3 regions of the Shigella dysenteriae genome follow, and region 1 is predicted to be linked to each of the others. Evidence: predicted binding sites of a transcription regulator. Region 1 holds the regulator's gene; each other region holds the start of a gene.

What was found. Region 1 encodes PhoB, which activates phosphate uptake and scavenging genes when phosphate is short. Its sites were predicted from a motif close to CTGTCATAAAACTGNCNNAT; they were not measured.
Region 2: a site for PhoB is predicted at 5,721-5,740, ahead of pstS (phosphate ABC transporter substrate-binding protein PstS). Genes of this name have one in related genera too.
Region 3: a site for PhoB is predicted at 6,842-6,861, ahead of ugpB (sn-glycerol-3-phosphate ABC transporter substrate-binding protein UgpB). Genes of this name have one in related genera too.

What each region holds. Positions count from the first base shown of each region.
Region 1 is NZ_CP055055.1:1,101,602-1,112,126, reverse strand. It holds gene malZ (maltodextrin glucosidase) at 1-942, opposite strand, end outside; gene proY (proline-specific permease ProY) at 1,098-2,471, opposite strand; gene brnQ (branched-chain amino acid transporter carrier protein BrnQ) at 2,547-3,866, opposite strand; gene phoR (phosphate regulon sensor histidine kinase PhoR) at 4,273-5,568, opposite strand; gene phoB (phosphate response regulator transcription factor PhoB) at 5,626-6,315, opposite strand; gene sbcD (exonuclease subunit SbcD) at 6,505-7,707, shown strand; gene sbcC (exonuclease subunit SbcC) at 7,704-10,525, shown strand, end outside.
Region 2 is NZ_CP055055.1:4,842,242-4,852,766, reverse strand. It holds gene lpfA2 (long polar fimbria major subunit LpfA2) at 1-57, shown strand, start outside; gene HUZ68_RS23135 (fimbrial chaperone) at 160-846, shown strand; gene HUZ68_RS23130 (fimbria/pilus outer membrane usher protein) at 868-3,402, shown strand; gene HUZ68_RS23125 (fimbrial protein) at 3,414-4,505, shown strand; gene HUZ68_RS23120 (fimbrial protein) at 4,533-5,615, shown strand; gene pstS (phosphate ABC transporter substrate-binding protein PstS) at 5,827-6,867, shown strand; gene pstC (phosphate ABC transporter permease PstC) at 6,954-7,913, shown strand; gene pstA (phosphate ABC transporter permease PstA) at 7,913-8,803, shown strand; gene pstB (phosphate ABC transporter ATP-binding protein PstB) at 8,894-9,667, shown strand; gene phoU (phosphate signaling complex protein PhoU) at 9,682-10,407, shown strand.
Region 3 is NZ_CP055055.1:4,477,660-4,488,184, reverse strand. It holds gene panM (aspartate 1-decarboxylase autocleavage activator PanM) at 110-493, opposite strand; gene livK (high-affinity branched-chain amino acid ABC transporter substrate-binding protein LivK) at 917-2,026, shown strand; gene livH (high-affinity branched-chain amino acid ABC transporter permease LivH) at 2,074-3,000, shown strand; gene livM (branched chain amino acid ABC transporter permease LivM) at 2,997-4,274, shown strand; gene livG (high-affinity branched-chain amino acid ABC transporter ATP-binding protein LivG) at 4,271-5,038, shown strand; gene livF (high-affinity branched-chain amino acid ABC transporter ATP-binding protein LivF) at 5,040-5,753, shown strand; gene HUZ68_RS21465 (tetratricopeptide repeat protein) at 5,872-6,618, shown strand; gene ugpB (sn-glycerol-3-phosphate ABC transporter substrate-binding protein UgpB) at 6,978-8,294, shown strand; gene ugpA (sn-glycerol-3-phosphate ABC transporter permease UgpA) at 8,392-9,279, shown strand; gene ugpE (sn-glycerol-3-phosphate ABC transporter permease UgpE) at 9,276-10,121, shown strand; gene ugpC (sn-glycerol 3-phosphate ABC transporter ATP binding protein UgpC) at 10,123-10,525, shown strand, end outside.

The DNA.
Region 1 (10,525 bases):
ATAAATTTCATTCACCAGACTTTCCGACTGATAATCCAGCTTCGGCAAGCTGGCATAGCCAAGCCAGTCGAGCGCCGTGCCATCATCACTAAACGAGTACCAGTCGCGCCAGGGCGATTCGGGGTTGTGACAAGCTCCCCCCGTGCCACGATTGTGCCTGTCAAACCAGGCATGGGAATCGCCACTGTGGTTAAACACGCCGTCCAGCACCAGCCGCATTCCCAGCTGCTGCGTATTGTGTCGCAAACGCAGCAACGCCCCATCACCGCCAAACTGCGGATCGACATGGCGATAATCCTCGGTATCGTATTTATGTACGCTGGGAGCTTTAAACACCGGATTGAGATACAACGCCGTCACGCCAAGTTTTTTCAGATACGGCAGTTTTTCGCTTATCCCGTCCAGATCGCCGCCATAGAACGTTGATCCGCCCGCCTGCGCCGTGACCGGTTCATCCCAGTCACGCAATATGATCTCTTGTCCGGCTGCGTGATGGTAATAGACATGATCCTGTTCAGCTTCACGAGGAAGGCTACGGGCGAAACGATCAGGGAGGATCTGATAAAAAATCTGATCCGCAGCCCATTGTGGGCCGATATCCGGTACATCGATGGCAAACTGCTCCAGTCGTGCTGGCGGCATTCGGCTGAAGCCCTGCGGTGTAAACCAACGCTGGCGATCGTGCCATAGCAATTTGAAACTATAACGCCGCCGAGGTTGTCCGCTGGAGAGATCGATCGCCGCCCGCCATGCGGTGACACCAGGCTGCGGCTGACTGCGCTGCTTATGCATCGGTACTGACATTTCTTCGTTATCGTGTTCTGTACGCAGCATAATGCGCTGCGGTGGGTCTTCGCCCGTCAGCCACAGTGTAATGAGCAGTTGATCTTTGCTTTGTTTAACAAATGGGGGCACCGGCAGGTGCCATGCATTTAACATCATAATTCCCCTGTGATGAAAATCTGATCACCTTGCCATAGCCTAATGCAGGATCACTCATCATCTGAAGGATATTTGGGGGAGGAGGACGGGGGCGGATAACTTTCGGAATAGCCGGATCAGGATTTCCTCCTGAACCGGCTTACAGAACGCAAGGATTACTGGTTTTCAGCCAGCTGACGATCGTGGCGGCGTTTAAACATCCAGCCAATCAACAGCACAACAATCCACGCGAAACCGACATACAGCGAGATACGCGTATCCGGGTGATAACCAATCAACCCGATAATAAAGAGCAGGAAAATCAGCCCGCCGATGGTCGTTGCTACCCCACCCGGCACTTTAAATTTCAGCGCCTTAACTTCTTCTGGCGGCAAACGGCGACGGAAGGCAATTTGCGACAGCAGGATCATAATCCACACCCATACCGTGGCGAAGGTTGCCAGCGAAGCGATCACCAGGAAGACGTTTTCCGGCATGATGTAGTTCAGATACACCGCAAACAATAGCGCGGTAGTCATCACCAGCACCGTAACCCACGGAATACCGCGACGCGACGTTTTGCTGAAAATTTTCGGTGCGCTGCCCTGCTCTGCCATACCGTGGAGCATACGGCCTACGCCAAATACGTCACTGTTAATTGCCGACAGCGAAGCAGTCAGCACAACAAAGTTAAGAATGCTGGCGGCAAAGGTAATGCCCATATGCTGGAACGTCAGCACGAACGGGCTACCGGCAGTGCCAACCTGATTCCACGGGTAGATAGACATAATGACGAACAGCGTACCGACGTAGAACACCAGAATACGCATCGGCACGGAGTTAATCGCACGCGGTATCGATTTCTCAGGATCTTTCGCTTCACCGGCGGTAATCCCGATAATTTCGATCCCACCGTAAGCAAACATCACCATTTGCAACGACATCACCATCCCAAGCCAGCCGTTACTGAAGAAGCCGCCGTTGCTCCACAGGTTATGAATACCGGTCGGTTGCCCGCCGTTGCCAATCCCCCAGATGATGATGCCGAAACCGGCGACAATCATGATGATGATAGTGGCGACTTTAAAGAACGAGAACCAGAATTCCAGCTCACCGAATACCTTCACGCTCATCAGGTTTACGGCGCAAATGATCAGCACCACGCTCAGTACCCAAATCCAGTGCGGCACCGTCGGGAACCAGACACCCATATAGATACCAAAAGCGGTCACATCGGCGATGGCGACAATAAGGATTTCAAAGCAGTAGGTCCAGCCGGTAATGTAACCTGCCAGCGGGCCGAGGTTTTCCTGCGCATAACGCGAGAAAGAGCTGGCGGCCGGGTTATGTACCGACATTTCCCCCAGCGCACGCATAATGATATACGCCGCGATACCACCGATAATATAGGCCAACAACACGCTCGGACCGGCCATTTTGATGGCGTCTGCCGAACCGTAAAACAGCCCGGTGCCAATTGCTGAACCCAGTGCCATAAAGCGTATGTGGCGGGTACTTAGCCCACGCTTTAGCTTGTTCTTACTTTCCATCAATTCCTAACCCATCAACACAATAAAAAACCACGGGGCATCGCAGCCCCGTGGTTAAAACAAATGTTCAGTGATTTAGTGAGCGCTGGAGGTCACCTGACGACCTGCCGCGCGATCCCAGATAATGGCCAGAACCACCATCACCACTGTTGGCATTAACCACGCCAGACCTTGTTCGGCCAGCGGTAAACGCTGCGCCCAGGACGGTAAGATATCGCTGAATGCAGATGCTTTGATCCCGTCGAGAATACCAAAAAGCAGGCTGATAAACATCGGCGGAGCAATCACGCGGGACGAATTATGCCACCATGAGCGTGTAAAACTTAATACAACCAGTGCGATACACGGCGGATAAATAGCGGTCAGCACCGGTACGGAGATCTGGATCAGCTGGCTTAAGCCGAGGTTAGAAACCACCATCGAGAAGCCGCCGAGGATAAACACCAGCGTACGATAAGAGAGCGGTACGTACTGGGCAAAGAATTCTGCACAAGCACAGGTCAGGCCAACTGCCGTTACCAGGCAGGCGATGAAGATTAACGCCGCCAGCAGGAAGCTACCGCCGCCGCCAAAGGTGTGCTGAACGTAAGCATGCAGAATAGCAGCGCCGTTTGCAGACTGATCGACCAGCGACGCGCTGTCTGAACCCAGACGGAACAGCGCCAGGTACAGCAGAGTCAGACCAACACCCGCCATCAGGCCAGCCCAGACGGTATAACGGGTCAGCAGACGCGCTTCGGTAACGCCACGAGAACGCGCCGCGTTAACAATAACGATACCAAACACCATTGCGCCCAGCGTATCCATGGTCAGATAGCCGTTAACGAAGCCGTTAGAAAACGCAGCGTTTTGATAAGCCTCAGTCGCCGTGCTGATAGAACCCGCCGGCCAGACAATCGCGGCAACGGACAGGATAACCAGCGCGATAATTTTCAGCGGCGCAAGGAAGTTGCCCACGGTATCCAGCAGTTTGCCCGGATAGAGAGAAACCAGAATAACGATAGCGAAATAAACCAGGCTGTAGATAAACAGCGGCAGTGCGGAATCACCCGTCAGCGGCGCAATGCCCACTTCAAAAGAAACGGTAGCTGTACGCGGCGTAGCGAAAAGCGGCCCCACAGCCAGGTAACAAACCGTTGCCAGCAGCACGCCAGCGACTTTACCGATTGGCGTGCTGAGGCTGTCAACACCGCCGCCAACTTTTGCCAGCGCCACTACCGTTAATACCGGCAGACCAACGGCAGTAATAAGGAAGCCGAATGCCGCAGTCCAGACGTGTTCGCCTGCCTGTAAGCCGACCATTGGAGGGAAAATAATGTTACCTGCGCCGACGAACAACGCAAATGTCATAAAGCCCAGAGCGATGATATCGCGCGATCTTAATTGATGGGTCATAAATCATACTGCCTGTGGATGTGGTGTTGTAACGTTAAATTTTTGTGCCAATCCCTGGGGATGATACAGCGGTATATTTAAACAATTTTAGCGGGAAATACTCCCAACCAGGCGCGGCGAAGAATAGTTTTTCGATTTACCGCGTGAATGCAGTCAGTATGACAGCACCTGAAGCGCAATTTAAACGCTTATAACGTTTTAAAGCAAGGAGGGATCTAAAAACCAGAGGTATATAGCGATAAGAAATCACCAACCAGTATAAAACACTATTTCCGTGAAAAAGACATGGCTAATCATGCGAACAAAAAATCACCAACCGTTGTAAAATCTAGCGCCCGTATTTTGACTGCAAAGAAAATAAGCCAGCATCGGCTGGCTTATGGCAATAAAAGATGACAAAGGCGGATTAATCGCTGTTTTTGGCAATTAAACGTTCCGGGATAACAAAACTGAAACGTGTTCCTTTTCCTACTGTACTCTCAATATTCAGGCGACTTTCGTGATGATTCACCGCATGTTTCACGATCGCTAACCCTAATCCGCTACCGCCGGTTTGCCGGGAACGCGCTTTATCAACGCGATAAAAACGCTCGGTCAGGCGCGGAATATGCTCCGGTGCAATGCCCGGTCCGTTATCTTCAACGCTAAATTCGGCACCGTGCGGCACTCGCTGCCAGCGTACGGTGATATGCGTGCCTTCCGGCGTATGATTCACGGCGTTATAGACCAGGTTCGAAATCGCACTGCGTAGCTGATCTTCGTTGCCAGACACCTTGAGGCCGTTATCTATCTCAAAGGTAAATGTCTGTTTTTTCTGACTCAGAGTCTGAGCCTCGCGCTCAACAACGCGCAGCATCATCGGCACATCAACCTTTTCATTGAGCAAATGCGTCGGCGCGGCTTCAATTTTCGACAGCGTCAGCAATTGCTTCACCAGCCCTTCCATCCGCTGGGTCTGCTCGCGCATGGTGTGCAACGCTTTTTCACGTACCGCGCCTTCCAACGGTTGCTCATCCATCATCTCCAGGTAACCCTGTAACACGGTCAATGGCGTGCGTAACTCATGGCTTACGTTGGCGAAAAAGTTGCGCCGCGCCCCTTCCAGTTGATGCATTTGCGTGACATCACGCGCCACCATCAGCAACTGTTTGTGGGTATAAGGCATGACGCGAATTTCCAGATGCCGCCCGGTGTTGAGCACCAGATTGAGCGGGCGAGAAAAATCACGCGTTTTCAGATATTGCGTAAACTCCGGGTAACGCAGCAGGTTAAGGATGTTCTGCCCGTTATCTTCCGGCCAGCGCAAACCAAGAATCTGTTGCGCCAGACCGTTACACCAGAAAATACCGCCCTCTTCCGTGGTCAGCACCACTGCGTCGGGCAGCGACTCCGCGCCGCTACGAAAGCGTTTAATCAGATTGCCCAGTTCACGGCGGCGTTTTTTATTTCGCAGCTGCATCTGGTGTAAGCCGTATAGTAGCGGTTCCCAGCTACCACGCCCCGGTGGCGGGGTCATACTACGATCCACCCACAGCCACCATGAAAGGCGCAATAAATTCCAGAAATGCCAGATAAGCAGTCCCGTTACCGATGCCAGCAAAAACCAGGGCAGGTAACCAAAAAATGCACCCAGGATGAAAACCGGGAGGCAGCAAAGTAGCAGCTCCAGCACCAGCCTTTTCCACGACAGCCGTTCCAGCACGTAAGATACTCCAGTTAAGAAATCATAAGCCCTGCTCTGCGTCCGATGAGCAAGGCGTTAAAAGCGGGTTGAAAAACGATATCCTGTACCGCGCACGGTCTGCACCATGCGGTCATGCCCGCCGGGCTCCAGTGCTTTACGCAGGCGACGAATGTGGACATCGACCGTGCGGTCTTCCACATACACGTTAGTTCCCCAGACGTGGTTTAACAGCTGCTCGCGGCTGTACACGCGCTCAGGATGCGTCATAAAAAAGTGCAGCAGTTTAAATTCTGTCGGCCCCATCTCCAGCGGCTCTCCGCCCGCCATCACCCGGTGAGATGTCGGGTCGAGACTTAATCCCTGCATCTCAATCACCTCTTCCACCGCCATTGGCGAAATACGGCGCATTACCGCTTTGATTCGCGCCACCAGCTCCTTCGGCGAAAACGGCTTGGTGATATAGTCATCCGCGCCGGTTTCAAGGCCGCGCACGCGATCTTCTTCTTCCCCTCTGGCGGTCAACATCACCACTGGAATATCCCGGGTCATCGACTCGCGCTTGAGGTGTTTGATGAACTGGATACCGGAGCCGCCAGGTAACATCCAGTCAAGGAGAATTAAATCCGGCCAGGGTTCATTCAGTTGATTCACAGCACTGTCATAATCTTCCGCTTCGACCGGCTGAAAGCCATTTTGTTCGAGCACGAAGCAGACCATTTCGCGAATTGGAGCTTCATCTTCTACGACCAGAATACGTCTCGCCATGATTTGCCCTGTTGTAATAAATAGGTTGCGATCATTAATGCGACGTCATTATGCGTCAGATTTATGACAGATTTATGAAAAGCTCGTCGCACATATCTTCAGGTTATTGATTTCCGTGGCGCAGAAAAAAGCAAATGGCACATCTGTTTGGGTATAATCGCGCCCATGCTTTTTCGCCAGGGAACCGTTATGCGCATCCTTCACACCTCAGACTGGCATCTCGGCCAGAACTTCTATAGTAAAAGCCGCGAAGCTGAACATCAGGCTTTTCTTGACTGGCTGCTGGAGACAGCACAAACCCATCAGGTGGATGCGATTATTGTTGCCGGTGATGTTTTCGATACCGGCTCGCCGCCCAGTTACGCCCGCACGTTATACAACCGTTTTGTTGTCAATTTACAGCAAACTGGCTGTCATCTGGTGGTACTGGCAGGAAACCATGACTCGGTCGCCACGCTGAATGAATCGCGCGATATCATGGCGTTCCTCAATACGACCGTGGTCGCCAGCGCCGGACATGCGCCGCAAATCTTGCCTCGTCGCGACGGGACGCCAGGCGCAGTGCTGTGTCCCATACCGTTTTTACGTCCGCGTGACATTATTACCAGCCAGGCGGGGCTTAACGGAATTGAAAAACAGCAGCATTTGCTGGCAGCTATTACTGATTATTATCAACAACACTATGCCGATGCCTGCAAACTGCGCGGCGATCAGCCTCTGCCCATCATCGCCACGGGACATTTAACGACCGTGGGGGCCAGTAAAAGTGACGCCGTGCGTGACATTTATATTGGCACGCTGGACGCGTTTCCGGCACAAAACTTTCCACCAGCCGACTACATCGCGCTCGGGCATATTCACCGCGCACAGATTATTGGCGGCATGGAACATATTCGCTATTGCGGCTCCCCCATTCCACTGAGTTTTGATGAATGCGGAAAGAGTAAATATGTCCATCTGGTGACATTTTCAAACGGCAAATTAGAGAGCGTGGAAAACCTGAACGTACCGGTAACGCAACCCATGGCAGTGCTGAAAGGCGATCTGGCGTCGATTACCGCACAGCTGGAACAGTGGCGCGATGTATCGCAGGAGCCGCCTGTCTGGCTGGATATCGAAATCACTACTGATGAGTATCTGCATGATATTCAGCGCAAAATCCAGACATTAACCGAATCATTGCCTGTTGAAGTATTACTGGTACGCCGGAGTCGTGAACAGCGCGAGCGTGTGTTAGCCAGCCAACAGCGTGAAACCCTCAGCGAACTCAGCGTCGAAGAGGTGTTCAATCGCCGTCTGGCACTGGAAGAACTGGATGAGTCGCAGCAGCAACGTCTGCAGCATCTTTTCACCACGACGTTGCATACCCTCGCCGGAGAACACGAAGCATGAAAATTCTCAGCCTGCGCCTGAAAAACCTGAACTCATTAAAAGGCGAATGGAAGATTGATTTCACCCGCGAGCCGTTCGCCAGCAACGGGCTGTTTGCCATTACCGGCCCAACCGGTGCGGGGAAAACCACCCTGCTGGACGCCATTTGTCTGGCGCTGTATCACGAAACTCCGCGTCTCTCTAACGTTTCACAATCGCAAAATGATCTCATGACCCGCGATACCGCCGAATGTCTGGCGGAGGTGGAGTTTGAAGTGAAAGGTGAAGCGTATCGCGCGTTCTGGAGCCAGAATCGGGCGCGTAACCAACCCGACGGTAATTTGCAGGTGCCACGCGTAGAGCTGGCGCGCTGCGCCGATGGCAAAATTCTCGCCGACAAAGTGAAAGATAAGCTGGAACTGACGGCGACGTTAACCGGACTGGATTACGGGCGCTTCACCCGTTCGATGCTGCTTTCGCAGGGGCAATTTGCTGCCTTCCTGAATGCCAAACCCAAAGAACGCGCGGAATTGCTCGAGGAGTTAACCGGCACTGAAATCTACGGGCAAATCTCGGCGATGGTTTTTGAGCAGCACAAATCGGCCCGCACTGAGCTGGAGAAGCTGCAAGCGCAGGCCAGCGGCGTCGCGTTGCTCACGCCGGAACAAGTGCAATCGCTGACAGCGAGTTTGCAGGTACTTACTGACGAAGAAAAACAGTTACTTACCGCGCAGCAGCAAGAACAACAATCACTAAACTGGTTAACGCGTCTGGACGAATTGCAGCAAGAAGCCAGCCGCCGTCAACAGGCCTTGCAACAGGCGTTAGCCGAAGAAGAAAAAGCGCAACCTCAACTGGCGGCGCTCAGTCTGGCACAACCGGCACGAAATCTTCGTCCACACTGGGAACGCATCGCAGAACACAGCGCGGCGCTGGCGCATACTCGCCAGCAGATTGAAGAAGTAAATACTCGCTTACAGAGCACAATGGCGCTTCGCGCGAGCATTCGCCACCACGCGGCGAAGCAGTCAGCAGAATTACAGCAGCAGCAACAAAGTCTGAATGCCTGGCTACAGGAACACGACCGCTTCCGTCAGTGGAACAACGAACTGGCGGGTTGGCGTGCGCAGTTCTCCCAACAAACCAGCGATCGCGAGCATCTGCGGCAATGGCAGCAACAGTTAACCCATGCAGAGCAAAAACTTAATGCGCTTGCGGCGATCACGTTGACGTTAACCGCCGATGAAGTTGCTAGCGCCCTGGCGCAACATGCCGAGCAACGCCCACTGCGTCAGCGCCTGGTCGCGCTGCATGGGCAGATTGTTCCCCAACAAAAACGTCTGGCGCAGTTACAGGTCGCTATCCAGAATGTCACTCTGGAACAGACGCAACGTAATGCCGCACTTAACGAAATGCGCCAGCGTTATAAAGAAAAGACGCAGCAACTTACCGATGTGAAAACCATTTGCGAGCAGGAAACGCGCATCAAAACGCTGGAAGCCCAGCGCGCACAGTTACAGGCGGGTCAGCCTTGTCCACTTTGTGGTTCCACCAGCCACCCGGCGGTCGAGGCGTATCAGGCGCTGGAGCCTGGCGTTAATCAGTCTCGATTACTGGCGCTGGAAAACGAAGTTAAAAAGCTCGGTGAAGAAGGTGCGGCGCTACGTGGGCAACTGGACGCCTTAACAAAGCAGCTTCAGCGTGATGAAAACGAAGCGCAAAGCCTCCGACAAGATGAGCAAGCACTTACTCAACAATGGCAAGCCGTCACGGCCAGCCTCAATATCACCTTGCAGCCACAGGACGATATTCAACCGTGGCTAAATGCACAAGATGAGCACGAACGCCAGCTGCGGTTACTCAGCCAACGACATGAATTACAAGGGCAGATTGCCGCGCATAATCAGCAAATTATCCAGTATCAACAGCAAATTGAACAACGCCAGCAGCAGTTCTTAACGGCATTGGCGGGTTATGCACTGACATTGCCACAGGAAGATGAAGAAGAGAGCTGGTTGGCGACACGTCAGCAAGAAGCGCAGAGCTGGCAGCAACGCCAGAACGAATTAACCGCGCGGCAAAACCGTATTCAGCAGCTGACGCCGATTCTGGAAACGTTGCCGCAAAGTGATGAACTCCCGCACTGCGAAGAAACTGTGGTACTGGAAAACTGGCGGCAGGTACATGAACAATGTCTCGCATTACACAGCCAGCAGCAGACGTTACAGCAACAGGACGTTCTGGCGGCGCAAAGTCTGCAAAAAGCCCAGGCGCAGTTTGACACCGCGCTACAGGCCAGCGTCTTTGACGATCAGCAGGCGTTCCTTGCGGCGCTAATGGATGAACAAACACTAACGCAGCTGGAACAGCTCAAGCAGAATCTGGAAAACCAGCGCCGTCAGGCGCAAACGCTGGTCACTCAGACAGCAGAAACGCTGGCACAGCATCAGCAACACCGACCTGACGGGTTGGCTCTCACTGTGACGGTGGAGCAGATTCAGCAAGAGTTAGCGCAAACTCACCAAAAGTTGCGTGAAAACACCACGAGTCAAGGCGAGATTCGCCAGCAGCTGAAGCAGGATGCAGATAACCGTCAGCAACAACAAACCTTAATGCAGCAAATTGCTCAAATGACGCAGCAGGTTGAGGACTGGGGATATTTGAATTCGCTAATAGGTTCCAAAGAGGGCGATAAATTCCGCAAATTTGCCCAGGGGCTGACGCTGGATAATTTAGTCCATCTCGCTAATCAGCAACTTACCCGGCTGCACGGGCGCTATCTGTTACAGCGCAAAGCCAGCGAGGCGCTGGAAGTCGAGGTTGTTGATACCTGGCAGGC
Region 2 (10,525 bases), 1.3 Mb from region 1:
ATTGACCCTGGTACAGCTAACGCCGACTCGCAGTTTACAGTTGAATATATAAAATAAATCATTCTTAACATAATACCTTAAATAAAATGGCGCTCGCCATTATGGTTCTCTTTTACTTAAATGAAGGGCGTCATTATTATATTTTTATGAGATACATTTATGCCTATGTATTTACTTAGATTGTTTTTTGCTGTTACTTTGATTACGCAGATGTCGATGGCTATGGCTGGTATTGTTGTTGGGGGAACTCGCGTTATTTTTTATGGAGACAAACCTGATACCACAATCTCTATTTTTAATAAAGAAACGAACCTTCCTTATCTATTGCAGACATGGGTTGATCCATTTAATAAAGAGGATAAAAGCAAACCGCCATTTTCAGTGATACCTCCTGTTTCTCGCATTGAACCACAGCAAGAGAAAATATTACGCATTTTAAAAACGGCTGGCGAGTTACCAAAAGATCGGGAGTCCGTATTCTGGTTGAACGTGAAAAACATCCCTCCTTCACTTGATAAAAAAAATACCAATGTTCTTGAGATAGCCATAAAAACAAGAATTAAGTTATTCTGGCGACCAGCCGCGGTAAAGATAATCCCTGAGCAGGCTATTAAAAATGTTAAATGGTCGCGGCAGGGTAATAATCTCATCGTCGAAAATCCAAATCCGATCCATATTAATGTAATGAGTGTGACGGTGGATGATAAAGACGTGTCGCTAAATATGATCCGCCCTTTTGAAACATTGACATTACCAATTCCGGCTGGCGTGGCAGGAAAATCGCTCGTTTGGCGCTTTATTAATGATTACGGTGCAATTAGTCAACCACTAAAGAAAAACCTTTAAGCGCCGGATAAGGATATATCGATGGCCTCTTCGCATCTTTTCATTACGCTTGCATCGGGCATATGTCTGCTCTGTTCCATATCTGCTTTTGCCCGGGATAGCTTGTTCAACCCCAGATTACTGGAACTGGATCATCCTGCGGATAATATTGATATTCACCAGTTCAACCGTTCGAATACCTTACCTGCGGGAACATACAAAGTTGATGTGATGATCAACGGCATGCTCTTCGAACGCCAGGAAGTTAAATTTGTCCAGGATAACCCTGATGCTGAACTCCACCCATGCTACGTGGCGATAAAAAACGTACTGGCGACCTATGGTATAAAAGTTGATGCGATAAAATCTCTGGCGAATGTTGATGACAAAACATGCGTAAATCCCGTTCCGCTGATCGACGGGGCGACCTGGTTACTGGACGCCAGTAAGCTGGCATTGAATATTACTATTCCGCAAATTTATCTCAACAATGCAGTTAATGGTTATATCAGCCCTTCCCGTTGGGATCAGGGGATCAATGCCATGATGATGAATTATGATTTTTCGGCATCGCATACCATCCGGTCAAATTATGACGACGACGATGACAGTTATTATCTGAATTTGCGTAATGGTATTAATTTAGGCGCATGGCGTTTTCGTAATTACAGCACCCTGAATTCTTATGACGGTAATGTGGACTACCATTCCGTCAGTAATTACATTCAGCGCGACATTATGGCATTACGTAGCCAGATTATGATTGGCGATACCTGGACGGCAAGCGATGTATTTGATAGTACACAGGTGCGTGGCGTGCGGCTGTATACCGATGACGATATGTTGCCCTCCAGCCAGAACGGCTTTGCGCCAGTGGTACATGGGATTGCGAAAACTAACGCCACGGTGATCATCAAACAAAACGGCTACGTTATTTATCAATCAGCCGTACCACAGGGCGCATTTGCCCTCACCGACTTAAACACGACCAGTAGCGGCGGCGATCTCGATGTCACTATCAAAGAAGAAGATGGCAGCGAGCAGCACTTTATTCAGCCATTTACTTCACTGGCCATTCTCAAGCGTGAAGGTCAGACCGATGTAGACCTTAGCATTGGAGAAGTGCGCGACGAAAGCGGCTTTACGCCTGAGGTCTTGCAGTTACAAGCAATGCACGGTTTCCCTTTGGGAATAACCTTGTATGGCGGAACACAACTGGCAAATGATTACGCTTCTGCCGCGCTGGGTATTGGTAAAGATATGGGGGCGCTGGGCGCGATTTCTTTTGACGTGACTCATGCCCGCTCGCAGTTTGACTACGGCGATAATGAGAGTGGTCAATCGTATCGTTTTCTCTATTCCAAACGTTTTGAAGACACCAATACCACCTTTCGTCTGGTGGGTTATCGCTACTCTACGGAGGGGTTCTACACCCTCAATGAATGGGTGTCGCGACAGGATAACGATTCTGATTTCTGGGTAACGGGCAACCGTCGCAGCCGCTTCGAAGGCACCTGGACGCAATCTTTCACGCCAGGCTGGGGCAATATTTATTTAACATTCAGTCGACAGGAATACTGGCAGACCGATGAGGTCGAGCGTTTATTACAGTTCGGCTATAACAACAACTGGCGAAACATCTCCTGGAACGTTTCCTGGAACTATACGGACTCGATCAAGCGCTCATCGGGCAACCATCATGATGATAACAATGATGATTTCGGCAAAGAACAGATTTTCATGTTCTCAATGTCGATACCGCTATCGGGCTGGATGGAAGACAGCTACGTCAACTATTCGTTAACGCAAAACAACCACCATGAAAGCACGATGCAGGTCGGTCTGAACGGAACGATGCTGGAAGGGCGTAACCTGTCTTATAACGTACAGGAATCGTGGATGCACTCTCCTGATGACTCCTACAGCGGCAATGCCGGAATGACCTATGACGGGACTTATGGCTCGGTCAATGGCAGCTATTCCTGGAGCCGTGACTCCCAACATTTTGATTATGGCGCCAGAGGCGGCGTGCTGGTGCATAGTGACGGAGTGACCTTCTCGCAGGAACTGGGCGAAACGGTGGCATTAGTCAAAGCGCCGGGCGCAGAAGGCCTGTCCATTGAAAACGCCACCGGGATTTCTACCGACTGGCGTGGTTATACCGTAAAAACGCAGCTTAGCCCATATGACGAAAACCGCGTGGCATTGAACAGCGACTATTTCTCCAAAGCCAATATTGAACTGGAAAACACCGTCATCAACCTGGTACCAACGCGCGGTGCGGTGGTGAAAGCCGAATTTGTCACCCATGTCGGTTATCGCGTGCTATTTAACGTCCGCCAGGTCAACGGTAAACCAATAATGTTTGGCGCGATGGCAACCGCCTCTCTCGAAACGGGCACAGTCACCGGGATTGTCGGTGATAACGGCGAACTGTATCTCTCCGGGATGCCTGAAAAAGGCGAGTTTTTATTGAGTTGGGGACAAGCTGCGGATGAAAAATGTAAGGCGGCCTATCACATCACCCATAAACCTGATGATACCAGCCTGATTCAAATGGATGCGATTTGTCGCTAAAGGAAGCATGAATGAAAAAAATATTATCAGGGTTGATTCTGCTGCTTTGCTGTCCTTATGGTTTCGCCGCTAATGGTGATGGCGTTTGTTTTAATAGTGATGGCGCAACGCACATGTCAAATTTATCATTTGGTCCGCTGACGGTGGCTGCGGCGAATAACCACTCCGGATACAATATTTTCGAGGCACTGAGCAACACGACTGGAACATACCCGGTGCGCTGTCACTGTGATGACACGCATGGCGGACCGGGCCAACAAACAGCATTTTTTCCTATCTTCTACACGGGGGATGCCGCACCGGGGCTTGTGCTTGAGCGCACTCTTAATGGGTTAAATTACTATGCTCTGAATGATTATTTATCGGTCGGCGTGACGATTTTTATTATTAATAACCAATATGCGGCCATTCCTTTTGAACACTTATCCAACCAATCCACCTCACCGCAACATACCTGTGGAGCAGGTAATAATGGGAGCACTGTAAATCTGGATTCAGGGCGCTCGGCAAAATTATCTTTCTATGTTCGGCATTCTATTACTGGCACGGTGACAATACCCACAACGGAAGTCGCCTGGTTGTACGCGGGCATGTCCGATCATTTTCCCAAAACGACCCCCGTTTCTAAAGTGACAATTCGCGGACAACTAACGGCCCCGCAGAACTGTGAGTTAACGCCAAATCAGAGCATCGATGTCGATTTTCAAAAAATTAATAGCGCTGAGTTCTCCTCAACGGCGGGTTCAATTATTGCCGAAAGAAAGATCAAAACCGAAGTGACTGTATCCTGTACCGGGATGGAAGACGTAAGGTCCACGGAGGTGGTGAGTGCGTCGATGATTGCGGCAAACAGAAGTGCCGATGCCACTATGATCGTGACGAGTAATCCGGATGTGGGAATTAAGATTTTTGATAAGAACGACCGTCCAGTGAATGTGGATGGGGGCAACTTACCCGCTGATATGGGTGCTATTAGTCGATTAGGAAAAACCGATGGTAGCGTAACGTTTTATTCAGCGCCCGCCAGTCTGACGGGAGCAAAACCAGCGCCTGATAATGGATTTACCGCTACAGCCACGCTGGTTATTGAATTTACTAACTAATCTTGTGTTAGTAAAAGGAATAATTTCATGAAAAAATGGCATTATATATTTTGCATAATTCTCTTTCATTTAGGGTTGCCGTGCGGGTATGCGGCAAATGATGGCACGTGTGCAACAAGAGGCGGCACACATACATTAAGCCTTAATTTTCCTCTGACAACGGTCAGTGCAGCAAACAATGTGCCTGGAAATACATTAATAGATATTGCTAATGCAACATCTTCTGAAAATTATAGCGTTCTGTGTAACTGTGATTCAAAACATAGCAATGGCGCTTATCACGAAATATATTATACCGCAGACCCTGCTCCCGGTATGGTTTATAGCACCACCGCAAGTGGTCTTGCTTTTTACTATCTTAACGAATATGTCGATGTGGGAACAAAAATATCTGTGCTAAATGCGGGGTATACGGCAGTTCCTTTTGAACATGTTTCCAACCAGGCAACTACAACAGATCACACTTGTCAGGGAAACAAAACTACAGCGGTTGGCGTGAGCCTGAAAACTGGAGCAGATGCGAAGATTTCATTTCGTATTAAACGTTCAATAAATGGAACGGTAGTAATACCTATCACCGATATTGCATTGCTGTATGCCAACATATCCAGCACCACGACCCGTGGTGAGGCGATTGCAAAAGTTCGAATTTCAGGCAGTTTGACCGCACCACAGTCTTGTCAGATAAATGCAGGACAGGTGATTTATTTTGATTTTGATACTATTCCTGCGTCCGAATTTTCATCTACCGCCGGGCAAGCCATTACTTCACGAAAAATCACTAAAACAGTGAGTATTGAGTGTACGGGGATGGGGGATGAGCGTACGCAGAAAGTCGATGCTTCTTTTACGGGGACGAACCGAAGCAGTGACGATACGATGGTTGCGACAGACAATGCCGATGTCGGGATCAAAATTTACAATAAATCGAATGCTGAAGTTAGCGTCAACAACGGAAAGTTACCCGCAGACATGGGCAACACGACCATTTTTGGTCGTAAAAATGGTTCGGTAACTTTTTCGGCAGCACCTGCCAGCTTTACCGGTGCCCGGCCTCAGCCCGGCGTTTTTAACGCTACCGCGACCTTAACCATTGAATTTGTAAACTAACCTTTTGCGGCTGTTTTATGACAGCCGTTCATATTTCCTCTCCTTTTATGAAAAAACGCTGATATTTTTACCCTTTAATATCAATAAGTAATAACTTTCGTTTGGGTGTCATCAAACTGTCACATTCCTTACATATAACTGTCACCTGTTTGTCCTATTTTGCTTCTCGTAGCCAACAAACAATGCTTTATGAATCCTCCCAGGAGACATTATGAAAGTTATGCGTACCACCGTCGCAACTGTTGTCGCCGCGACCTTATCGATGAGTGCTTTCTCTGTGTTTGCAGAAGCAAGCCTGACAGGTGCAGGTGCAACCTTCCCTGCGCCGGTGTATGCCAAATGGGCTGACACTTACCAGAAAGAAACCGGTAATAAAGTTAACTACCAGGGTATCGGTTCTTCCGGTGGCGTAAAACAGATTATCGCTAATACCGTTGATTTTGGTGCCTCTGACGCGCCGCTGTCTGATGAAAAATTGGCTCAGGAAGGCCTGTTCCAGTTCCCGACCGTGATTGGCGGCGTGGTGCTGGCGGTTAACATTCCAGGGTTGAAGTCTGGCGAGCTGGTGCTGGATGGTAAAACCCTCGGCGACATCTACCTCGGCAAAATCAAGAAGTGGGATGATGAAGCCATCGCCAAACTGAATCCGGGTCTGAAACTGCCTTCACAGAACATTGCTGTAGTACGCCGCGCAGATGGCTCCGGGACTTCCTTCGTCTTCACCAGCTACCTGGCGAAAGTGAATGAAGAGTGGAAAAACAACGTTGGTACTGGCTCTACCGTAAAATGGCCGATCGGTCTGGGTGGTAAAGGTAACGACGGTATCGCTGCGTTCGTTCAGCGTCTGCCGGGTGCAATTGGTTACGTTGAATATGCTTATGCGAAGCAAAACAACCTGGCGTACACCAAACTGATCTCCGCTGATGGTAAACCTGTTTTGCCGACTGAAGAAAACTTCGCTAATGCAGCAAAAGGTGCAGACTGGAGCAAAACCTTCGCTCAGGATCTGACCAACCAGAAAGGCGAAGATGCGTGGCCTATTACCTCTACCACGTTCATTCTGATCCACAAAGATCAGAAGAAACCAGAACAAGGCACAGAAGTGCTGAAATTCTTCGACTGGGCGTACAAAACCGGGGCTAAACAGGCGAACGACCTGGATTATGCCAGCCTGCCGGATAGCGTAGTTGAACAGGTTCGCGCAGCGTGGAAGACCAATATTAAAGACAGTAGCGGCAAGCCGCTGTACTAATAAAACTCCAGGCCGGGTACGGTGTTTTACGCCGCATCCGGCATTACAAAATGACTTTGTAAACGCGTTTAACTGAAGAGTAACTTATGGCTGCAACCAAGCCTGCTTTTAACCCACCGGGTAAAAAGGGCGACATAATTTTCAGCGTGCTGGTAAAACTGGCGGCGCTGATTGTGCTATTGATGTTGGGTGGCATTATTGTCTCTCTGATCATCTCCTCATGGCCGAGCATTCAGAAATTTGGTCTGGCTTTCCTGTGGACCAAAGAGTGGGATGCGCCGAACGATATCTACGGGGCGCTGGTGCCGATCTACGGTACGTTGGTGACTTCGTTTATCGCGCTGCTGATCGCCGTCCCGGTGAGTTTCGGTATCGCCCTGTTCCTGACTGAGCTTGCGCCTGGCTGGCTGAAACGCCCGCTGGGTATCGCCATTGAGCTGCTGGCAGCCATTCCAAGTATCGTTTACGGCATGTGGGGCCTGTTTATCTTTGCGCCGCTGTTCGCCGTTTACTTCCAGGAGCCGGTCGGCAATATCATGTCGAATATCCCGATTGTCGGCGCGCTGTTCTCTGGCCCGGCATTTGGTATCGGTATCCTCGCGGCAGGCGTGATCCTCGCCATCATGATTATTCCGTACATTGCGGCGGTAATGCGCGATGTGTTCGAACAAACCCCGGTGATGATGAAAGAGTCGGCCTACGGTATTGGCTGCACCACCTGGGAGGTTATCTGGCGTATCGTTCTTCCGTTCACCAAAAATGGTGTTATCGGCGGCATTATGCTGGGGCTGGGCCGCGCGCTTGGTGAAACCATGGCGGTGACCTTTATCATCGGTAACACCTACCAGCTCGACAGCGCCTCGCTGTACATGCCGGGCAACAGTATCACCTCTGCGCTGGCGAACGAATTTGCCGAAGCGGAATCCGGTCTGCACGTTGCCGCACTGATGGAACTGGGCCTGATCCTGTTTGTGATTACCTTCATCGTCCTCGCCGCATCGAAGTTTATGATTATGCGCCTGGCTAAGAATGAGGGGGCACGCTAATGGCTATGGTTGAAATGCAAACCACTGCGGCGCTGGCGGAATCCCGCCGCAAAATGCAGGCGCGTCGCCGCCTCAAGAACCGTATTGCACTGACGCTCTCGATGGCGACGATGGCCTTCGGTCTGTTCTGGCTGATCTGGATTTTAATGTCCACCATCACCCGCGGTATCGACGGTATGTCGCTGGCTCTGTTTACTGAAATGACGCCGCCGCCCAATACGGAAGGTGGTGGTCTGGCGAACGCTCTGGCGGGTAGCGGGCTGTTAATTTTGTGGGCCACGGTATTCGGTACGCCGCTGGGCATTATGGCGGGGATTTATCTGGCGGAATATGGTCGTAAATCCTGGCTGGCAGAAGTGATTCGCTTCATTAACGACATTCTGCTCTCTGCGCCGTCGATTGTGGTTGGTCTGTTTGTTTACACCATTGTGGTGGCGCAGATGGAGCACTTCTCCGGTTGGGCGGGTGTGATTGCCCTGGCGCTGTTGCAGGTACCGATTGTTATCCGCACCACCGAGAACATGCTGAAACTGGTGCCGGACAGCCTGCGTGAAGCGGCTTATGCGCTGGGTACACCGAAGTGGAAGATGATCTCCGCGATTACGCTGAAAGCGTCGGTGTCCGGGATCATGACCGGTATCCTGCTGGCGATTGCCCGTATTGCTGGTGAAACCGCGCCGCTGCTGTTTACCGCGCTCTCCAACCAGTTCTGGAGCACGGACATGATGCAGCCGATCGCCAACCTGCCGGTGACGATCTTTAAGTTTGCGATGAGCCCGTTTGCTGAATGGCAGCAACTGGCCTGGGCCGGGGTGTTGATTATTACCCTGTGCGTACTGCTGCTGAACATTCTGGCGCGCGTTGTTTTTGCGAAGAATAAACACGGTTAACACTTTGCCGGATGCGGCGTGAACGCCTGATCCGGCCTACGGTAAGCCTGATTAGCGAAGTGCATCAGGCACGATGAGGAAAAGATTGCAATGAGTATGGTTGAAACTGCCCCGAGTAAAATTCAGGTTCGTAATTTGAACTTCTACTACGGCAAATTCCATGCCCTGAAAAACATCAACCTGGATATCGCTAAAAACCAGGTTACGGCGTTTATCGGGCCGTCCGGCTGCGGTAAATCGACGCTGCTGCGTACCTTCAACAAAATGTTTGAACTGTACCCGGAGCAGCGCGCAGAAGGTGAAATTCTGCTTGATGGCGACAACATCCTGACCAACTCTCAGGATATCGCCCTGCTGCGTGCGAAAGTGGGCATGGTGTTCCAGAAACCGACGCCGTTCCCGATGTCCATCTACGACAACATCGCCTTTGGCGTTCGTCTGTTTGAGAAGCTCTCCCGTGCCGACATGGACGAGCGCGTGCAGTGGGCATTGACCAAAGCCGCATTGTGGAACGAAACCAAAGATAAATTGCATCAGAGCGGTTACTCTCTCTCTGGCGGTCAGCAACAGCGTCTGTGTATTGCGCGTGGTATCGCCATTCGCCCGGAAGTGCTGCTGCTCGACGAACCGTGTTCGGCGCTCGACCCTATCTCTACCGGGCGTATTGAAGAGCTGATCACCGAACTGAAGCAGGATTACACCGTGGTGATCGTCACCCACAACATGCAGCAGGCTGCGCGTTGTTCCGACCACACGGCGTTTATGTACCTGGGCGAATTGATTGAGTTCAGCAACACGGACGATCTGTTCACCAAGCCAGCGAAGAAACAAACAGAAGACTACATCACCGGTCGTTACGGTTGATTCAGGAGTGCGTTATGGACAGTCTCAATCTTAATAAACATATTTCCGGCCAGTTCAACGCCGAACTGGAAAGTATCCGCACGCAGGTGATGACCATGGGCGGCATGGTGGAGCAGCAGCTTTCTGATGCAATCACCGCGATGCACAACCAGGACAGCGATCTGGCGAAGCGCGTCATCGAAGGCGACAAGAACGTCAACATGATGGAAGTGGCGATCGATGAAGCCTGCGTGCGCATTATTGCCAAACGCCAGCCGACGGCGAGCGACCTGCGACTGGTTATGGTGATCAGTAAAACCATTGCCGAGCTGGAGCGTATTGGTGACGTGGCGGACAAAATCTGCCGTACTGCGCTGGAGAAATTCTCCCAGCAGCATCAGCCGTTGCTGGTAAGTCTGGAGTCGCTGGGCCGTCATACCATCCAGATGCTGCACGACGTGCTGGACGCGTTCGCGCGGATGGACATTGACGAAGCGGTACGTATTTATCGTGAAGATAAAAAAGTCGATCAGGAGTATGAAGGTATTGTTCGTCAACTGATGACCTACATGATGGAAGATTCGCGTACCATTCCGAGCGTACTTACCGCGCTATTCTGTGCGCGTTCTATCGAACGTATTGGCGACCGCTGCCAGAATATTTGTGAGTTTATCTTCTACTACGTGAAGGGGCAGGATTTCCGTCATGTAGGCGGTGATGAGCTGGATAAACTGCTGGCGGGAAAAGACCCGAAAGAGTAGTGCTAACTGTAGGCCAGATAAAGCTTTTTGCCGCATCTGGCAATCAGCCCGGTCATACATAGTTACCGGGCTGATAAACTTTCTCACTGAAATATTGCCACACAAACTCACCTCGAAA
Region 3 (10,525 bases), 1.7 Mb from region 1:
TACAAGATCCAAAGAAATCAGTAAATTGCAGCACACATTGTAGGCCTGATAAGCGTAGCGCATCAGGCAATTTCTCGTTGGTCATCACTTTTGAAATCAAACTTGACGATTAACGCTTCTCCCAGCCGCCCTGCTGTGCCGTAAATCCCAGTGCCTGCATAAACGCCGTCATCACACCGCGATCTTCTACGCCTGCATCCGCCATCCACCAGGATGAAACGCTGGCATTATCACTTAACACCTCTTCCAGCAGATATTGCCCCACGCCGCGACGTCGGGTGACTTCCCGCACGCGCAGAGAATCCAGTGCCCCCCCGGTGCCGCTCAAGGTTACGCGTACAGCAGCAAGCAGGCGCTCGTTGAAACGTGCGGCGTAGATGCGGTGGTTATCGTCAACCTGTAAAGAGGAAGGGGAATACTCCGGCCAGATCTTTTGCAGGTCAATCCGGTCCTGGTCGCTAAATTTTTCTAATCGAATGATGGTCAGCTTCATGGGTAACCCGTGTAAATCACAAAAGTGGAACCAGTGTAGCGAAATAATTTAATCGGAGGCTTTCTCTTTTTTATTTCTTTTGGCAGGTGATTAATTTTTTAACAGCAATAATTACAAAGTTAAAACATTAGAGAATGAAAAATACCCAGCATAATCCCCTGAATGGTAGTGAATTATTCCGCCCTTTGTGCCGTTATTTTATGCTGACAAAGGCACTTTTTTCTGTTTATCTATCAATAAATTCAGAATATTATCTGTTCTTAATCGACTGAAAAATAGGGACTTTAATCGCTATTATCACAAAATACTGCGCTAAACCCTTAATCAGACAGGCAAAAACAGTGCAGTATAAAAAAAGAACAGTCTGATTTGTTAACACATAAAAACAAAGCAACACAACATCACGAATGGGGATTTTTGACTATGAAACGGAATGCGAAAACTATCATCGCAGGGATGATTGCACTGGCAATTTCACACACCGCTTTAGCCGACGATATTAAAGTTGCCGTTGTCGGCGCGATGTCCGGCCCGATTGCCCAGTGGGGCGATATGGAATTTAACGGCGCGCGTCAGGCGATTAAAGACATTAATGCCAAAGGGGGAATTAAAGGCGATAAGCTGGTTGGCGTGGAATATGACGACGCCTGCGACCCGAAACAAGCCGTTGCGGTCGCCAACAAAATCGTTAATGACGGCATTAAATACGTTATTGGTCATCTGTGTTCTTCTTCTACCCAGCCTGCGTCAGATATCTATGAAGACGAAGGTATTCTGATGATCTCGCCGGGAGCGACCAACCCGGAGCTGACCCAACGCGGTTATCAACACATTATGCGTACTGCCGGGCTGGACTCTTCCCAGGGGCCAACGGCGGCAAAATACATTCTTGAGACGGTGAAGCCTCAGCGCATCGCCATCATTCACGACAAACAACAGTATGGCGAAGGGCTGGCGCGTTCGGTGCAGGACGGGCTGAAAGCGGCTAACGCCAACGTCGTCTTCTTCGACGGTATTACCGCCGGGGAGAAAGATTTCTCCGCGCTGATCGCCCGCCTGAAAAAAGAAAACATCGACTTCGTTTACTACGGCGGTTACTACCCGGAAATGGGGCAGATGCTGCGCCAGGCCCGTTCCGTTGGCCTGAAAACCCAGTTTATGGGGCCGGAAGGTGTGGGTAATGCGTCGTTGTCGAACATTGCCGGTGATGCCGCCGAAGGCATGTTGGTCACTATGCCAAAACGCTATGACCAGGATCCGGCAAACCAGGGCATCGTTGATGCGCTGAAAGCAGACAAGAAAGATCCGTCCGGGCCTTATGTCTGGATCACCTACGCGGCGGTGCAATCTCTGGCAACTGCCCTTGAGCGTACCGGCAGCGATGAGCCGCTGGCGCTGGTGAAAGATTTAAAAGCTAACGGTGCAAACACCGTGATTGGGCCGCTGAACTGGGATGAAAAAGGCGATCTTAAGGGATTTGATTTTGGTGTCTTCCAGTGGCACGCCGACGGTTCATCCACGGCAGCCAAGTGAAAATCCCACCGCCCGTGAAATGCGGGCGGGTTTAGAAAGGTTACCTTATGTCTGAGCAGTTTTTGTATTTCTTGCAGCAGATGTTTAACGGCGTCACGCTGGGCAGTACTTACGCGCTGATTGCCATCGGCTACACCATGGTTTACGGCATTATCGGCATGATCAACTTCGCCCACGGCGAGGTTTACATGATCGGCAGCTACGTCTCATTTATGATCATCGCCGCACTGATGATGATGGGCATTGATACCGGCTGGCTGCTGGTAGCGGCGGGATTCGTCGGCGCAATCGTCATTGCCAGCGCCTACGGCTGGAGTATCGAACGGGTGGCTTACCGCCCGGTGCGTAACTCTAAGCGCCTGATTGCACTCATCTCGGCAATCGGTATGTCCATCTTCCTGCAAAACTACGTCAGCCTGACTGAAGGTTCGCGCGACGTGGCGCTGCCCAGCTTGTTTAATGGTCAGTGGGTAGTGGGTCATAGCGAAAACTTCTCTGCCTCTATTACCACCATGCAGGCGGTGATCTGGATTGTCACCTTCCTCGCCATGCTGGCGCTGACGATTTTCATTCGCTATTCCCGCATGGGGCGCGCCTGTCGTGCCTGCGCGGAAGATCTGAAAATGGCGAGCCTGCTTGGCATTAACACTGACCGGGTGATTGCGCTGACCTTTGTGATTGGCGCGGCGATGGCAGCGGTGGCGGGCGTACTGCTCGGTCAGTTCTACGGCGTCATTAACCCCTATATCGGCTTTATGGCCGGGATGAAAGCCTTTACCGCTGCGGTGCTTGGTGGGATTGGCAGCATTCCGGGAGCGATGATTGGCGGGCTGATTCTGGGGATTGCGGAGGCGCTCTCTTCTGCCTATCTGAGTACGGAATATAAAGATGTGGTCTCATTCGCCCTGCTGATTCTGGTGCTGCTGGTGATGCCGACCGGTATTCTGGGTCGCCCGGAGGTAGAGAAAGTATGAAACCGATGCATATTGCAATGGCGTTGCTCTCTGCCGCCATGTTTTTTGTGCTGGCGGGCGTCTTTATGGGCGTACAACTGGAGCTGGATGGCACCAAACTGGTGGTCGACACGGCTTCAGATGTCCGTTGGCAGTGGGTGTTTATCGGCACGGCGGTGGTCTTTTTCTTCCAGCTTTTGCGCCCGGCTTTCCAGAAAGGGTTGAAAAGCGTTTCCGGACCGAAGTTTATTCTGCCCGCGATTGATGGCTCCACGGTGAGGCAAAAGCTGTTTCTCGTGGCGCTGCTGGTGCTTGCGGTGGCGTGGCCGTTTATGGTTTCACGCGGGACGGTGGATATCGCCACCTTGACCATGATCTACATTATCCTCGGCCTCGGGCTGAACGTGGTGGTAGGGCTTTCTGGCCTGCTGGTGCTGGGTTACGGCGGCTTTTACGCCATCGGCGCTTACACCTTTGCGCTGCTCAATCACTATTACGGCCTGGGCTTCTGGACCTGTCTGCCGATTGCCGGGTTAATGGCAGCGGCGGCGGGCTTCCTGCTCGGTTTTCCGGTGCTGCGCCTGCGCGGCGACTATCTGGCGATCGTTACCCTCGGTTTCGGCGAAATTGTGCGCATATTGCTGCTCAATAACACCGAAATTACCGGCGGCCCGAATGGTATCAGTCAGATCCCGAAACCGACTTTCTTCGGCCTCGAGTTCAGCCGTACCGCCCGTGAAGGCGGCTGGGACACGTTCAGTAATTTCTTTGGCCTGAAATACGATCCCTCCGATCGCGTTATCTTCCTCTACCTGGTGGCGTTGCTGCTGGTGGTATTAAGCCTGTTTGTCATTAACCGCCTGCTGCGGATGCCGCTGGGTCGCGCCTGGGAAGCGTTGCGTGAAGACGAAATCGCCTGCCGTTCGCTGGGCTTAAGCCCGCGTCGTATCAAGCTGACCGCCTTTACCATCAGCGCCGCGTTTGCGGGTTTTGCCGGAACGCTGTTTGCGGCGCGTCAGGGCTTTGTCAGCCCGGAATCCTTCACCTTTGCTGAATCAGCCTTTGTACTGGCGATAGTGGTGCTCGGCGGTATGGGCTCGCAATTTGCGGTGATTCTGGCGGCAATTTTGCTGGTGGTGTCGCGCGAGTTGATGCGTGATTTCAACGAATACAGCATGTTAATGCTCGGTGGTTTGATGGTGCTGATGATGATCTGGCGTCCGCAGGGCTTGCTGCCCATGACGCGCCCGCAACTCAAGCTGAAAAACGGCGCAGCGAAAGGAGAGCAGGCATGAGTCAGCCATTATTATCTGTTAACGGCCTGATGATGCGCTTCGGCGGCCTGCTGGCAGTGAACAACGTCAATCTTGAACTGTACCCGCAGGAGATCGTCTCGTTAATCGGTCCTAACGGTGCCGGAAAAACCACGGTCTTTAACTGCCTGACCGGATTCTACAAACCCACCGGCGGCACTATTTTACTGCGCGATCAGCATCTGGAGGGTTTGCCGGGGCAGCAAATCGCCCGCATGGGCGTGGTGCGCACCTTCCAGCATGTGCGTCTGTTCCGTGAAATGACGGTAATTGAAAACCTGCTGGTGGCGCAGCATCAGCAACTGAAAACCGGGCTGTTCTCTGGCCTGTTGAAAACGCCTTCTTTCCGTCGCGCCCAGAGCGAAGCGCTCGACCGCGCCGCCATCTGGCTTGAGCGCATTGGTTTGCTGGAACACGCCAACCGCCAGGCGAGCAACCTGGCCTACGGTGACCAGCGCCGTCTGGAGATCGCCCGCTGCATGGTGACGCAGCCGGAGATTTTAATGCTCGACGAACCTGCGGCAGGTCTTAACCCGAAAGAAACGAAAGAGCTGGATGAGCTGATTGCCGAACTGCGCAATCATCACAACACCACTATCTTGTTGATTGAACACGATATGAAGCTGGTGATGGGAATTTCGGACCGAATTTACGTGGTCAATCAGGGGACGCCGCTGGCAAACGGTACGCCGGAGCAAATCCGTAATAACCCGGACGTGATCCGTGCCTATTTAGGTGAGGCATAAGATGGAAAAAGTCATGTTGTCCTTTGACAAAGTCAGCGCCCACTACGGCAAAATCCAGGCGCTGCATGAGGTGAGCCTGCATATCAATCAGGGCGAGATTGTCACCCTCATTGGCGCGAACGGGGCGGGGAAAACCACCTTGCTTGGCACATTATGCGGCGATCCACGCGCCACCAGCGGGCGAATTGTGTTTGATGATAAAGACATTACCGACTGGCAGACGGCGAAAATCATGCGCGAAGCGGTAGCGATTGTCCCGGAAGGGCGTCGCGTCTTCTCGCGGATGACGGTGGAAGAGAACCTGGCGATGGGCGGCTTCTTTGCCGAACGCGACCAGTTCCAGGAGCGCATAAAGTGGGTGTATGAACTGTTCCCGCGTCTGCATGAGCGCCGTGTTCAGCGGGCAGGCACCATGTCCGGCGGTGAACAGCAGATGCTGGCGATTGGTCGCGCGCTGATGAGCAACCCGCGTTTGTTGTTGCTTGATGAGCCATCGCTCGGTCTTGCGCCGATTATCATCCAGCAAATTTTCGACACCATCGAGCAGCTGCGCGAGCAGGGGATGACTATCTTCCTCGTCGAGCAGAACGCTAACCAGGCGCTGAAGCTCGCTGATCGCGGCTACGTGCTGGAAAACGGCCATGTAGTGCTCTCCGATACTGGTGATGCGCTACTGGCGAACGAAGCAGTGAGAAGTGCGTATTTAGGCGGGTAAATTATCAATAACCCGGCAGCTAAGTTCTGCCGGGTTATTCGTCCGTATACAGACTTGTTTCAACTGACCGGGAGGATTAAAACCAGACCACTTATTTGCCACGGAAAGGTTCCCTCCCATGCATTATGCCGTTGTTGTCATGCTTGAACTGCTTTGCTGTATTCACGCTTACCGTACCGGACAAGAGCGGTACTGGATTTTTATCATTTTCTGTTTTCCGGTGATTGGCTGCGTGGCGTATTTCGTCATAGTGATGCTGCCTGAAACGGGCGCTGACCGTCACGGGCATACTTTGCTGATGCGCCTGCAGGACAAACTAAACCCTGAGCGCCACCTGCGCAAATTAACCGAAGAACTGGCGATTGCCGAGACGAATCAAAACCATTATGCGTTGGCTAATGAACTGGCGCGTCTGGGGCGTTATCACGAAGCTGTTCCCCATTATCAGCAGGCGTTAAGCGGGATATTCGCCCATGAAGCGGCAATGATGCTAAGCCTGGCGCAGGCACAGTTTGCTATTCAGGAGTTCGCCGCCTGTCAGCAGACGCTGGAAGATGTGATGCGTTATAACCCTGATTTTCAGTCGGCAGACGGGCATTTGTTATTTGCCAGAACGTTAGCCGCACAAGAAAAATACGCTGATGCGGAAAGCGAGTTTGAAGTATTGATTTCTTATTACCCCGGCCCGCAGGCGCGTATTTACTATGCGGAAATGTTGGCGAAAATGAGTCGGTTACGTGAAGCCAACGAGCAGTATGTTGCCGTGGTTGATACGGCTAAACGCTCAAGACCTCATTATAGAAAACACCACCGGGAATGGATTAAGACCGCCAATGAGCGGCTGAAGCAGAGTGTGGTGCAATGAAAATCTTCTTTGCCGTTAGACCAGTGTCGCGGCAATCTTTTGTTAAAATTGAAAAATGTAGCTCTCATCGGGCAGCAAAACTGGACGCAGAATTTGCTGCCATTTTTGCTCTTCATGGTAAGGAGTTCTGGCGATTAGCTGGCCGTTAATCGCCTCTTTTCAGTGCATTCTCGGGATATCCGTGCCCCATCTCCCATTTTCCCTTACCCGTACCGTCACCGCCTTGTCATCTTTCTGACACCTTACTATCTTACAAATGTAACAAAAAAGTTATTTTTCTGTAATTCGAGCATGTCATGTTACCCCGCGAGCATAAAACGCGTGAATTCGCGCATTCGGTACAACAAGAGAGATAAACGATGAAACCGTTACATTATACAGCTTCAGCACTGGCGCTCGGACTGGCGTTAATGGGGAATGCACAGGCAGTGACAACCATTCCGTTCTGGCATTCTATGGAAGGGGAACTGGGTAAAGAGGTGGATTCTCTGGCCCAACGTTTTAACGCCGAAAACCCGGATTACAAAATTGTACCGACCTATAAAGGCAACTACGAACAGAATTTAAGCGCGGGGATTGCCGCATTTCGTACCGGCAACGCTCCGGCTATTTTGCAGGTTTATGAAGTTGGCACCGCCACCATGATGGCGTCGAAAGCCATTAAACCGGTGTATGACGTGTTTAAAGAGGCGGGGATTCAATTCGATGAGTCGCAGTTTGTGCCGACGGTTTCAGGTTACTATTCCGACAGCAAAACCGGCCACTTACTCTCCCAGCCGTTCAACAGCTCGACCCCCGTTCTCTATTACAACAAAGACGCCTTCAAGAAAGCAGGATTAGACCCGGAACAGCCGCCGAAAACCTGGCAGGATCTGGCGGACTATTCTGCAAAACTGAAAGCCTCCGGCATGAAGTGCGGCTACGCCAGCGGCTGGCAGGGCTGGATCCAACTGGAAAACTTTAGCGCCTGGAACGGTCTGCCGTTTGCCAGCAAAAACAACGGCTTTGACGGCACGGATGCGGTGCTGGAGTTCAACAAGCCGGAGCAGGTGAAACACATCGCCATGCTCGAAGAGATGAACAAGAAGGGCGATTTCAGCTACGTCGGGCGTAAGGATGAATCCACCGAGAAGTTCTATAACGGTGATTGCGCGATGACCACCGCCTCTTCCGGTTCTCTCGCTAATATTCGCGAGTACGCCAAATTCAACTATGGCGTAGGCATGATGCCTTACGACGCCGATGCGAAAGATGCACCGCAAAACGCCATTATCGGCGGGGCCAGCCTGTGGGTGATGCAGGGCAAAGATAAAGAAACTTATACCGGCGTGGCGAAGTTCCTCGACTTCCTCGCTAAGCCAGAAAATGCTGCCGAGTGGCATCAGAAAACTGGTTATCTGCCAATCACCAAAGCGGCGTATGACTTGACTCGTGAGCAGGGCTTTTATGAGAAAAACCCAGGGGCGGATACCGCGACGCGTCAGATGCTGAATAAGCCGCCGTTGCCGTTCACCAAAGGGCTGCGTCTGGGCAACATGCCGCAGATCCGCGTGATTGTGGATGAAGAGCTCGAGAGCGTGTGGACCGGTAAGAAGACACCACAGCAGGCACTGGATACCGCCGTTGAGCGTGGAAATCAGTTGCTGCGCCGCTTTGAGAAATCGACGAAGTCTTAATCAGTGTAATGTCGGATGCGTTTCGCTTATCTGACCTGGCATCGCGTGTAGGCCGGATAAGCGAAGCGCATCCGGCACAGTTCAGGAATTAACCGTAATGTCATCATCCCGTCCGGTGTTCCGCTCGCGCTGGCTGCCTTATCTGCTGGTCGCGCCGCAGCTCATCATCACCGTTATCTTTTTTATCTGGCCTGCGGGCGAAGCGTTGTGGTACTCGCTGCAAAGCGTCGATCCGTTTGGTTTCTCCAGCCAGTTTGTCGGCCTGGATAACTTCGTCGCGCTGTTTCATGACAGCTACTATCTCGACTCCTTCTGGACGACGATAAAATTCAGCACCTTTGTCACCGTCAGCGGTTTGCTGGTATCGCTGTTCTTTGCGGCGCTGGTGGAGTACATCGTGCGCGGCAGTCGTTTCTATCAAACCTTGATGCTGCTGCCGTATGCCGTGGCTCCCGCCGTTGCCGCCGTATTGTGGATCTTCCTGTTTAACCCCGGTCGCGGGCTGATCACCCATTTTCTCGCTGAGTTCGGCTACGACTGGAACCACGCGCAAAACAGCGGTCAGGCAATGTTTCTGGTGGTGTTTGCCTCAGTATGGAAGCAAATCAGCTACAACTTCCTGTTCTTCTATGCCGCGCTGCAATCCATTCCCCGTTCGTTGATCGAAGCCGCAGCCATCGACGGTGCAGGGCCGATTCGCCGCTTCTTTAAGATTGCGCTGCCGCTTATCGCCCCGGTGAGTTTCTTCCTGCTGGTAGTGAACCTGGTGTATGCCTTCTTCGACACCTTCCCGGTGATCGACGCCGCCACGTCCGGCGGGCCGGTTCAGGCCACCACGACGCTGATTTATAAGATCTACCGCGAAGGCTTTACTGGACTGGATCTGGCTTCGTCTGCCGCACAGTCGGTGGTGTTGATGTTCCTCGTCATCGTGCTGACGGTGGTGCAGTTCCGCTATGTTGAAAGCAAGGTGCGTTACCAATGATTGAGAACCGTCCGTGGCTGACGATATTCAGCCATACCATGCTGATCCTCGGGATCGCGGTGATCCTCTTCCCGCTGTACGTGGCGTTTGTCGCGGCGACGCTGGATAAACAGGCCGTCTACGCCGCGCCGATGACGCTCATCCCCGGCACGCATCTGCTGGAAAACATCCACAACATCTGGGTAAACGGGGTAGGCACAAATAGTGCGCCGTTCTGGCGGATGTTGCTTAACAGCTTCGTGATGGCGTTCAGCATTACGCTCGGCAAAATTACCGTCTCGATGCTCTCGGCATTCGCCATTGTCTGGTTTCGTTTTCCGCTGCGTAACCTCTTTTTCTGGATGATTTTTATCACCCTGATGTTGCCGGTTGAAGTACGTATCTTCCCGACGGTGGAAGTCATCGCCAACCTGAAGATGCTCGACAGCTACGCCGGTTTAACGCTGCCGCTGATGGCCTCGGCGACCGCGACGTTTCTTTTCCGCCAGTTCTTTATGACCCTACCGGATGAACTGGTGGAAGCCGCGCGGATCGACGGCGCGTCGCCAATGCGCTTCTTTTGCGACATCGTTTTTCCGTTGTCCAAAACTAATCTGGCGGCGTTGTTTGTGATCACCTTTATTTACGGCTGGAACCAGTATTTGTGGCCGTTGTTAATTATTACCGACGTGGATCTCGGCACCACCGTGGCAGGGATCAAAGGGATGATCGCCACTGGCGAAGGCACCACAGAATGGAACTCAGTGATGGCGGCGATGTTGTTAACGCTTATCCCTCCGGTGGTGATTGTTTTAGTGATGCAGCGTGCCTTTGTGCGCGGCCTGGTCGATAGTGAGAAATAAGATGGCAGGACTGAAATTACAGGCAGTAACCAAAAGCTGGGATGGCAAAACCCAGGTGATTAAACCGCTGACCCTTGATGTGGCGGATGGCGAATTTATCGTGATGGTCGGGCCGTCTGGCTGCGGGAAATCGACGCTGCTGCGTATGGTTGCCGGGCTGGAGCGGGTGACGGAAGGCGATATCTGGATCAACAATCAGCGGGTGACCGAAATGGAGCCGAAAGATCGCGGGATTGCGATGGTGTTCCAGAACTACGCGCTTTATCCGCATATGAGCGTCGAAGAAAACATGGCGTGGGGGCTGAAAATTCGCGGCATGGGCAAGCAGCAAATTGCCGAGCGCGTTAAAGAAGCAGCGCGCATTCTGGAACTGGACGGTCTGCTTAAGCGCCGCCCGCGCGAGC